DNA from 3 places in the Paraburkholderia sp. GAS33 genome. Region 2 is predicted to be linked to each of the others. Evidence: predicted binding sites of a transcription regulator. Region 2 holds the regulator's gene; each other region holds the start of a gene.
What was found. Region 2 encodes FNR, which switches genes on or off when oxygen is low (the NO sensors DNR and NnrR bind a similar motif). Its sites were predicted from a motif close to TTGATNNNNATCAA; they were not measured.
Positions count from the first base shown of each region.

Region 1: cyoA (ubiquinol oxidase subunit II) is a predicted target of FNR. The motif match lies at 1,566-1,579, and genes of this name have one in related genera.
Region 3: cyoA (ubiquinol oxidase subunit II) is a predicted target of FNR. The motif match lies at 1,559-1,572, and genes of this name have one in related genera.

Region 1 covers NZ_JBNDMP010000027.1:748-4,029, forward strand. The annotation lists gene P3T24_RS37945 (complex I subunit 4 family protein) at 1-1,437, shown strand, start outside; gene cyoA (ubiquinol oxidase subunit II) at 1,755-2,648, shown strand; gene cyoB (cytochrome o ubiquinol oxidase subunit I) at 2,652-3,282, shown strand, end outside.
Region 2 covers NZ_JBNDMP010000006.1:54,084-57,365, reverse strand. The annotation lists gene P3T24_RS19725 (FadR/GntR family transcriptional regulator) at 1-306, opposite strand, end outside; gene P3T24_RS19720 (universal stress protein) at 582-1,055, shown strand; gene fnr (fumarate/nitrate reduction transcriptional regulator Fnr) at 1,132-1,890, shown strand; gene P3T24_RS19710 (SUMF1/EgtB/PvdO family nonheme iron enzyme) at 2,048-3,282, shown strand, end outside.
Region 3 covers NZ_JBNDMP010000002.1:127,496-130,777, forward strand. The annotation lists gene cyoB (cytochrome o ubiquinol oxidase subunit I) at 1-543, opposite strand, end outside; gene cyoA (ubiquinol oxidase subunit II) at 547-1,440, opposite strand; gene P3T24_RS06985 (ABC-F family ATPase) at 1,821-3,282, opposite strand, start outside.

The sequences.
Region 1 (3,282 bases), on a different contig from region 2:
ATCGGTGCACTTGCCGGCCTCGTGCCTGCTATCCCGCTGGTCGCAGGCTTCACGAACGGGTTGCCGTCAATGCAGTTCGTGGAGAACGTGAAGTGGCTGCCGTCGTTCGACATTGCGTGGCACCTGGGCGTAGACGGGATCTCGTTGTGGCTGATCGTATTGACCGCCCTGACGACGGTGGTGATCGTGGTAGCGGGCTGGCAATCCATCACGGTGCGCAGCGCGCAATACTTCGGCTCGTTCCTCATGTTGTCGGGCTTCATGCAGGGCGTGTTCAGTTCGCTGGACGGCATGCTGTTCTTCATCTTCTTTGAAGCGACGCTGATTCCGCTGTACCTGCTGATCGGTACGTGGGGCAACAAGAACCGCTCGTACGCCGCGGTCAAGTTCTTCTTCTTCTCGCTGATCGGCTCGCTGATGATGCTGATCTCGATGCTCTATCTGTTCGCGCAGACCCACAGCTTCGACCTCGAAGTCTGGCGCAACGCGCATCTGGACTTCGTACCGCAAGCGCTGATTTTCCTCGGCTTCCTCGCAGCGTTTTCGGTGAAGGTGCCCATGTGGCCGGTGCACACCTGGCTGCCTGACGTCCACCTCGACGGCCCAACCGGCGCCGCCGTGATGCTCGGCATGCTGAAGATCGGCGGCTACGGTCTGCTGCGCTTCGCGTTGCCGATCACCCCGCAAGCCAGCCACTTCTTCGCGCCGGCAATGATCACGCTGTCGCTGGTCGCCGTGATCTACTCGAGCCTGCTCGCGCTCGTGCAAACCGATATCCGCAAACTGCTCGCCTACTCGTCGATCGCCCACATGGGTCTCGTCACGCTGGGTCTGTTCATATTCAATCCGCTCGGCCAGGAAGGCGCGATCATGCAAATGATCTCGTACGGCGTCGTGTCCGGCGCCATGCTGCTGTGCACGGGCATGTTGTACGACCGCACGCAAAGCGGCTCGATCGACGCCTACGGTGGCGTCGCCAACACCATGCCGAAGTTCGCTGTCTTCGTGATGCTGTTCTCGATGGCCAACGTCGGCTTGCCGGGCACGGCAGGTTTCGTCGGCGAGTTCATGGTGTTGATGGGCGCGATCGGCTTCAACTTCTGGATCGGCGCAATTGCTGCGCTGACGGTGATCCTGAGCGCCGCCTACACGCTGTGGATGTACAAGCGCGTGATCTTCGGCGCGATCGCCAATGCACGCGTCGCGAAGCTGACCGACCTCGGCAAGCGCGAGTTCGTCCTGCTCGGCGCAATGGCGGTACTGGTACTCGCGATCGGCATCTATCCGAAGCCGTTCACGGATGCAATCAACCCGACGTCGACCAGCCTGCTCGCGCAGACCAATCGTCCGGCACAACCGGTCGAGTCCGCTGCTGTCGAGAACGCAGAGCATTTGCAAGCACGCGCTGCGGTAAACGCAACACACGCGCCGGGTTGAGTGCATTGATTGTGTAGCTGCGTCGTGCCGCTAACACGATACGACGCGCTACCTGAAGCGCGTGCGATCGCGCAGATGTGCGGTCGTTACTTGCTCGCGGTCCATAGCTGAAGCAGTTGTTTTATCTCTTGATGTACGGCAAGCACCGATCATGTGCGCAGGATTGTGCGGCAACGTGTCACACACTTCACGCTCGCAACAGATCGTTGCAAAAATCGCTGTTTATAACGAGATAGCACGGCTTTACTATGCGACCGCTTACTAATGGAGAGCGGTCGGATGTTGTTCGTCACAGTCGTAAAGAGCAGGCAATCGATATGAAAGAAAAAACTCTACGGGGGGCGATGAGCACAGTCGCCATTGGCCTGGTTGCGCTGCTCTCGGGCTGTAGCAATCTCGATCTGCTGAATTCCAAGGGCAGTGTGGGAATCGCGGAGCGTAACCTCATCGCGACGTCGACATGGGCCATGCTCATCGTCGTGATTCCGGTCATTGCCATGACGCTGCTGTTCGCCTGGCGCTATCGCGCGTCGAACAAGAGCGCCGAATATCGACCCACCTGGTCGCATTCCACGGGCATCGAGATCGCGATCTGGACGATTCCGACGCTGATCATCCTGTTCCTCGGCGTACTGACGTGGAAGAGCACGCACGAGCTCGATCCGTACCGTCCGCTTGAATCGAGCGTGAAGCCGATCAACGTCGAAGTGGTCGCACTTGACTGGAAGTGGCTGTTCATCTACCCGGACCTCGGCATCGCGTCGGTCAACCAGCTCGCGCTTCCCGTGGGCACGCCGGTCAACTTCAATATCACGTCGGACTCGGTGATGAACTCGTTCTTCATCCCGCAACTCGGCGGCCAGATCTACGCAATGGCAGGCATGCAGACGAAGCTGCATCTGATCGCGGATGAGCCAGGCGACTACGCCGGCGAGTCGGCGAACTTCAGCGGCAAGGGCTTCTCGGACATGAAGTTCCGCGCGATCGCCTCGTCCCCGGAAGAATTCAACGCATGGGTTGCCAAGGTGCGCGCATCGTCGGACCGCCTCGACATGAACCGCTACAACGTCGTGTCGCAGCCGGGCGAGAAAGCGCCGGTCACCTACTTCTCGTCGGTCGATCCAAAGCTCTTTCACAACATCATTGCCCGCTATAACAACGGCAACGTCATGGATATGAAAGACGATAGCAACTGCAAGGCCAAGGGGTAACGCATGTTCGGTAAATTAACCCTCGACTCGATTCCGTACCACGAGCCGATCATCATGTTCGCCGCGGCCCTGATGGGCATCGGCGCGGTTACGGTGCTCGGCGCCGTGACATATTTCGGCAAGTGGCGCTACCTGTGGACCGAGTGGCTCACGTCGGTCGACCACAAGAAACTCGGCGTGATGTACATCGTCGTGGCGATGATCATGCTGCTGCGCGGCTTCGCCGACGCAATCATGATGCGCACGCAACTGGCGATCGCGTATCACAACCCTGGCTATCTGCCGCCGCATCACTACGACCAGATCTTCTCCGCGCACGGCGTCATCATGATTTTCTTCATGGCGATGGTGTTCATGGTGGGTCTGATGAACCTGATCGTTCCGCTGCAGATCGGCGCGCGTGACGTGGCGTACCCGTTCCTGAACTCGCTGTCGTTCTGGATGACCGCAGTCAGCGCGATCCTGATCAACATCTCGCTCGTGATCGGTGAATTTGCACAGACGGGCTGGCTGGCGTATCCGCCGCTTTCAGAACTGCAATTCAGCCCGGGCGTCGGCGTCGACTATTACATCTGGAGCTTGCAGCTATCGGGTATCGGCACGTTGCTCACGGGTATCAACTTCTTCGTCACGA
Region 2 (3,282 bases):
TGTGACAATGCGAAATTCGTAGCAGCGACGGATATCGGAGAGCGTTTCGAGCGGCGCAAAGCGGCGCACGTCCGGATCGGGGCGACGCGCGACCGTAGTGCCGGAGCCGTGCCGCGTAACGATGATGCCGTCGGCACGCAGACGGGCCAGCGCCTCGCGCACCGTGGGCCGCGAGGTCTCGAAGCGCTCGGCCAGCGCGTGTTCGGTGGGCAGCCGCTCGCCTTCCTTGTACTCGCCTTCGAGTATGCGATTGAGGATGTCGCCGTAGATCTTGTCGGGCAGGCCCGTCGATTTGCGCTCGTTCATCATCGATGAAGGTTTCAGCTTGTCAGAATAGGCCACAATTGTAAGGCAAACAGGGTGGATTGCCTGCTCAAAGATTGGTTAGGTGGACTGCACGCCCGCCGCAAAGGCTCACCGGACGGCGTTCCGCCTATATGACCCTACCTGCGGAAATTTGCCAAGTGTTTGATTTACATCTCGACAAAAAAACACAATCCCGCACATGATCTAAGCTGAAACCGGCAATCAGGCGGCAACAGGCGCAGCCGGTCCCGAACCCTTTCCACGCGGAGTCCAACATGTACAAACGTATCCTCGTAGCGGTCGACGGCAGCAATACCTCGCGCCGCGCATTTGAATCTGCGCTGAACCTGGCGGGTTCCATGGGCGCGGTACTCCAGCCGTTCTATGTCGTCGAAAACACGCCAATGTATTTCGAGGCGCCCGGCTATGACCCGTCTATCCTGCGTAACCGGCTGATCGAACAGGGCAAGGAACTGGGCGCAGAATTCACCCAGGCGATGCGCGAAAAAGGCGTTTCAGGCGAGGTGGCGGTCGCCGAGGCCACGGCAGTCGACGATGTCGCCACCGTGGTGCTGAAGGCCGCCGCCGCGTTCAATGCCGATCTGCTCGTCATGGGCACGCACGGGCGCCGGGGCGTCCAGCGGCTGTTCCTCGGCAGCGTTGCCGAACGCTGCGTGCGTCAGGCTGCGCTACCCGTGCTGCTGGTGCCTTCGGCGGCAGGACAGGAGCACGACGCCGCATCGGCTTGACGCGTCATTTTGCCGCGAAACGGTGGATAACCACGGTGGGACAATGGATTAATTCCCTTACAAACGGTCGTACACCATGCTTACGCCCACCGCCGTAGTTCGGCCTCCAGCCGGTCGCCGCCGCCCCTCCACCAGCCTGCCGGTACCCCGCAGCATCGCGCGCTGCTCGAACTGCGCGATGCGGCCGCTCTGCATGCCGCAAGGGCTCTCCCCGGATGAACTGCCGAAGCTCGAAGCGCTCATCTGCAGCGCGCGCCCGGTCCAGCGCGGCGAGACGCTATACCGCTCCGGCGACGCGTTCGGCAATCTGTATGCGGTGCGCTCCGGCTCGCTGAAAACCACCCTGGCTTACCGCGACGGCCGCGAGCAGGTCACGGGCTTGCGCCTTGCCGGCGAGGCACTCGGCTTCGACGGCATCAGCGAAGACCGGCACGCCTGCAGCGCAACCGCGCTGGAAGACAGCACCGTCTGCATCATTCCGTACGTCAAGCTCAAGCGTCTGTGCCGCGACATCGGCTCCATGCAGGAGCGTCTGCACAAGCTGATGGGCGAGCAGATCGTCCGCGAGGCCGCGCAAATGATGGTGCTCGGCTCGCTGTCCGCCGACGAACGGGTTGCCGCGTTCCTGCTCGATGTATCGGAACGCAACGCAAAACGCGGATATTCGTCCGCGGAATTCAACCTGCGCATGACGCGCGAGGACATGGGCAGCTATCTCGGCACCACGCTGGAAACCGTGAGCCGCACCCTGTCAAGATTTCAAAAGCGCGGTCTGATCGACACGCAAGGCAAGTTCATCCGTATCGTCGATCTGGACGGACTGCGGCACGTGTAAGCCGTGAGGCGGCACACCGCGCGGCCCCGCGCGCCGCGCCTGTCCCCGGACGCTTCAGTTCCGCCACCATCCGCCTCCCCTGTGGCTCCGCCTTGGCACGTCTCCTGCGACTGCGGTACAGTCTTCAAACTGTCCCCCATCCAGGAGACCCGGCGACATGAATCGTGACCCCACCCCGCATCATCCGCTAGTCCAGCGCCTGATCGACGCGCGTCAGATCACAGACGCCCTCTTCTCCATCGTCAAACCCGAGTACCTGTACGAACGGCCGATCCGCGAGCGTCACCGGGTCGTGTTCTACATCGGCCATCTCGAGGCGTTCGACCGGAATCTGTTCGATCAGCGTCTGTGCACGTTGCCCGCTTTCAATGCTTCGCTCGACCAGTTGTTTGCCTTCGGCATCGACCCGGTCGACGGCGGCCTGCCGACCGACGTGCCCGACGACTGGCCGTCGCTGGAGGCCGTGCGCGGCTACGGCCAGCAGGCACGCGAACAGATCGACCGTGAACTGGCGGCCTTGAACATCGACGGCGACCCCGAGGCGGATGACGCCCAGGATGCCACGGCCGCGCAGTTGCTGAACGTGGCCATCGAGCACCGTCTGATGCATGCCGAGACGCTCGCCTACATGCTGCATCAGTTGCCGCTTGCGTGGAAGGTAGGCGCACCTGGCCGTGAAGACGGCCAGGCGGCGACGAGTTCCGAGCGTCGCACCTTCGGGCCGGAGGAAGCGGCCATGGTCCAGGTGCCGGCTGGTTCGACGCTGCTAGGCATGCCGCGCGACAGCGGCCGCTTCGGCTGGGACAACGAGTTCGGCGAACTGCGCGTCGACGTGCCCACCTTCGAGATTGACCGCTACATGGTGACGAACGGCGCCTTCCGCGAGTTCCTGCTTGCCGGTGGATACCACCAGCGGGCCTGGTGGAAAGACAAGGACTGGGTCTGGAAGGAAAGCGAGGGCATCAGCCACCCCGCCGGCTGGTCGCAACGCGACGGTGACGGCGAGTGGATGCTGCGCACCATGTTCGAAGAGATCCCCTTGCCGCTCGACTGGCCGGTCTACGTCAGCCACGCGGAAGCCAGTGCGTACGCCCGCTGGGCCGGCAAAGCATTGCCAACCGAAGCGCAGTGGCAGCGCGCCGCGCACGGCGCCCCGCACGCAGCGTCAGGCAACTTCGATTTTCGTAGCTGGGATCCGCAGGCCGTGGATGCGCATCCCGACAACATCAGCGCATTCGGCGTGGAAGGTCAGTTCGGCAACGGCTGGGAATGGACCTCGACGTTGTTCGATGCGTTGCCGGGGTTTGAACCGTTTCCGTTCTACCTGGGATACTCAGCGAATTTCTTCGATGGGCAGCATTACGTGTTGAAGGGTGGTTCACCACGCACCGC
Region 3 (3,282 bases), on a different contig from region 2:
ACTGAACTGCAGTTCGGAAAGCGGCGGATACGCGAGCCAGCCAACCTGCGCAAACTCACCGATCACCAGCGACAGGTTGATCAGAATCGCGCTGATCGCGGTCATCCAGAAGCTGAGCGAGTTCAGGAACGGGAACGCGACGTCACGCGCTCCGATCTGCAGCGGCACGATCAGGTTGAACAGACCCACCATCAACGCCATCGCCATGAAGAAGATCATGATGACGCCGTGCGCCGTGAAGATCTGGTCGTAGTGATGCGGCGGCAGATAGCCCGGCGAGTGATAGGCGAGCGCCAGTTGCAGGCGCATCATGACCGCGTCCGCAAAGTCGCGCAGCAGCATCAATACCGCAACCACGATATACATGACGCCGATCCGCTTGTGATCGACGCTGGTGAGCCATTCGCTCCACAGCCATTTCCATTTGCCGAACCACGTCAACGCGCCGAGCGTGGCAAGGACGAGGACCGCCATCAGGGCGCCCGCGCCCATGATGATGGGCTGATCGAACGGAATCGCCGATAGTGTCAGTTTTCCGAACATGTGTTACCCCTTCGTACTGCAATTGCTGTTCTGCAGATCGAGAACGTTGCCGTTGTTGTACTTCGCAATGATGTTGTGGAACAGCTTCGGATCGACCGATGAGAAGTAGCGCACGGGCGCCTTCTCGCTGGGCTGTGCCACGGTGTTGTATTCGTTCATGTCGAGCCGGCCCGACGACGCCTTGACCTTCTCCACCCACGCGTTGAACTGCTCGGGATTGGTGGCGAGCGCCCGGAACTTCATGTCGGAGAAGCCCCTGCCGCTGAAGTTGGCCGACACGCCGGCATAGTCGCCCGCTTCATCGGCGACGAGATGCAACTGGGTCTGCATGCCCGCCATGGCGTAGATCTGGCTGCCCAGACGCGGAATGAAGAACGAGTTCATGACCGAGTCCGACGTGATCATGAAATTAACGGGCGTACCCACCGGGAAAGCCAGTTGATTGACCGATGCGATGCCGAGATCCGGATAGATGAAAAGCCATTTCCAGTCGAGCGCCACGACCTCGACGTTGATCGGTTTCACCGCCGATTCGATGGGCTTGTAGGGATCGAGCTCGTGCGTGGTCTTCCACGTCAGCACCCCGAGACACAGGATGATGATGGACGGTACCGTCCAGATCACCACTTCGATCGCCGTGGAATGCGCCCATTTCGGCGCGTAGGTCGCGCCGCGGTTGCTGGCCCGGTAGCGCCAGGCGAACCAGAGCGTCATCAGAATGACCGGCACCACGACAATCAGCATCGTGTAGGTCGCTGTGCCGATCAGCGATTTTTCCGCCGCGCCAATGCTGCCTTTCGGATCGAGCACATCGAGCTTGCTGCAACCGGAAAGGCATGCAGCCAACGCGCCCCCCAGGGGTATCCATACCCTGTTGTTAAGGACTCCCTTGTTCATCATATTTGCCTGCTTTTCATTGAACCACCCCTGAAATCCGCTGCATCTTCGCAACACGCAACCCACGCAGTTAAATGCGTACGCCGCCGGATTCTACGAGTGAAAGCTCAGGCGAAATTTGATCTCCGCCAAGGAAAACGCAGAGCGGATGTCATTTTTTGTGGAGGCGGGGACGGCACGCGGGACCGAGCGGGGAAACAGCGAGCAACGACGCGATTGCCGGCAAGCTGCCGGGCATTCGTGGGGAGATAGAAGAATGGAAAACCGGGGGAGATCGAGGCGCGATCGAATCGCGTTACTGCGGGAATCGCGTTGTAACCATCGTCAGATCAGGATGGCTACAACGCAAGTTACATCGTGAAGCGGCAAGCGCCTCTTGCTTACTGCACACCCTGGCTAGCCAGGAAATCCTCGTAATTGCCACCGAAGTCATACAGCGTGCCATCCGTGCGCACTTCGATAATCCGGTTCGCCAGCCCGCTCACAAACTCACGGTCGTGCGACACGAAAATCAGCGTGCCATCGTATTTGTCGAGCGCGATCTGCAACGATTCGATCGACTCCATGTCCATGTGGTTGGTCGGCTCGTCCATCAGCAGCACGTTGTGGCGGCCCAGCATCAGCTTGCCCCAGATCATGCGGCCCTTCTCGCCACCCGAAAGCACCTTCACCGACTTGCGGATGTCGTCCGCATTGAACAGCAGCCGGCCCAGCGTGCCGCGCACCATCTGCTCGTCGTCGCCTTCCTGGCGGTAGCCGTCGATCCAGTCCATCAGCGTGATGTCGTCCGGAAACTCTTCGTACGTGTCCTGCGGCATATAACCGACATTCGCGTTTTCGGCCCACTTCACCGTACCGTGCTCAGTCTTGATGCCACCCTGAAGTGAACGCAGCAGCGTGGTCTTGCCGGCGCCGTTCTGGCCGATGATGGCAATGCGCTCGCCCGGCTGCACGCTGATGCTGAAGTTGCTGAAAATCGTGCGCTCGTACTTCTTCGTGATGCTGTCGGCCACCACGGCGATGTTGTGCAGCTTCTTCTCGTATTCGAAGCGGATAAACGGGTTCTGCCGCGACGAGGGCTTGAATTCCTCGATCTTGATCTTGTCGATCATCTTCAGACGGCTGGTCGCCTGGCGGGCCTTCGACTTGTTGGCCGAGAAGCGGCGCACGAAGTCCTGCAGATCGGCGACACGTTCCTTCGCCTTCGCATTGGCATTCTGCTGACGCTCGCGGGCCTGCGTGCTGGCCAGCATGTAGTCGTCGTAATTGCCCGGATAAACCTTCAGCGTGCCGTAGTCCATGTCTGCCATGTGAGTGCAGACCTGGTTCAGGAAGTGTCGATCGTGCGAGATGATGATCATCGTCGAGTTGTACTGGTTGAGCACGTCTTCCAGCCAACGGATCGAGTTGATGTCCAGGTTGTTGGTCGGCTCATCCAGCAGCAGCACGTCTGGCTTCGAGAACAGCGCCTGGGCGAGCAGCACGCGCAGCTTCCAGCCCGGCGCCACGTTGCTCATCGGGCCGTTGTGGTCTTCGATCGCAATGCCGATACCGAGCAGCAGTTCGCCCGCACGCGCTTCGGCCGTGTAGCCGTCGTACTCGGCGAACTTCGCTTCGAGTTCGGCGGCGTGCATGTAGTCGTCGTCGGTAGCGTCCGGATTCGCGTAGATCGCGTCGCGCTCGGTCATGGCGGCCCACATTTCCGCGTGGCCCATCATCACTACATCGAGCACGCGCACGTCTTCGTATGCGAACTGGTCCTGGCGCAATTTGCCCAGACGCACATTCGGTTCGAGCATCACGTTGCCCGAACTCGGTTCCAGATCGCCGCCAAGAATCTTC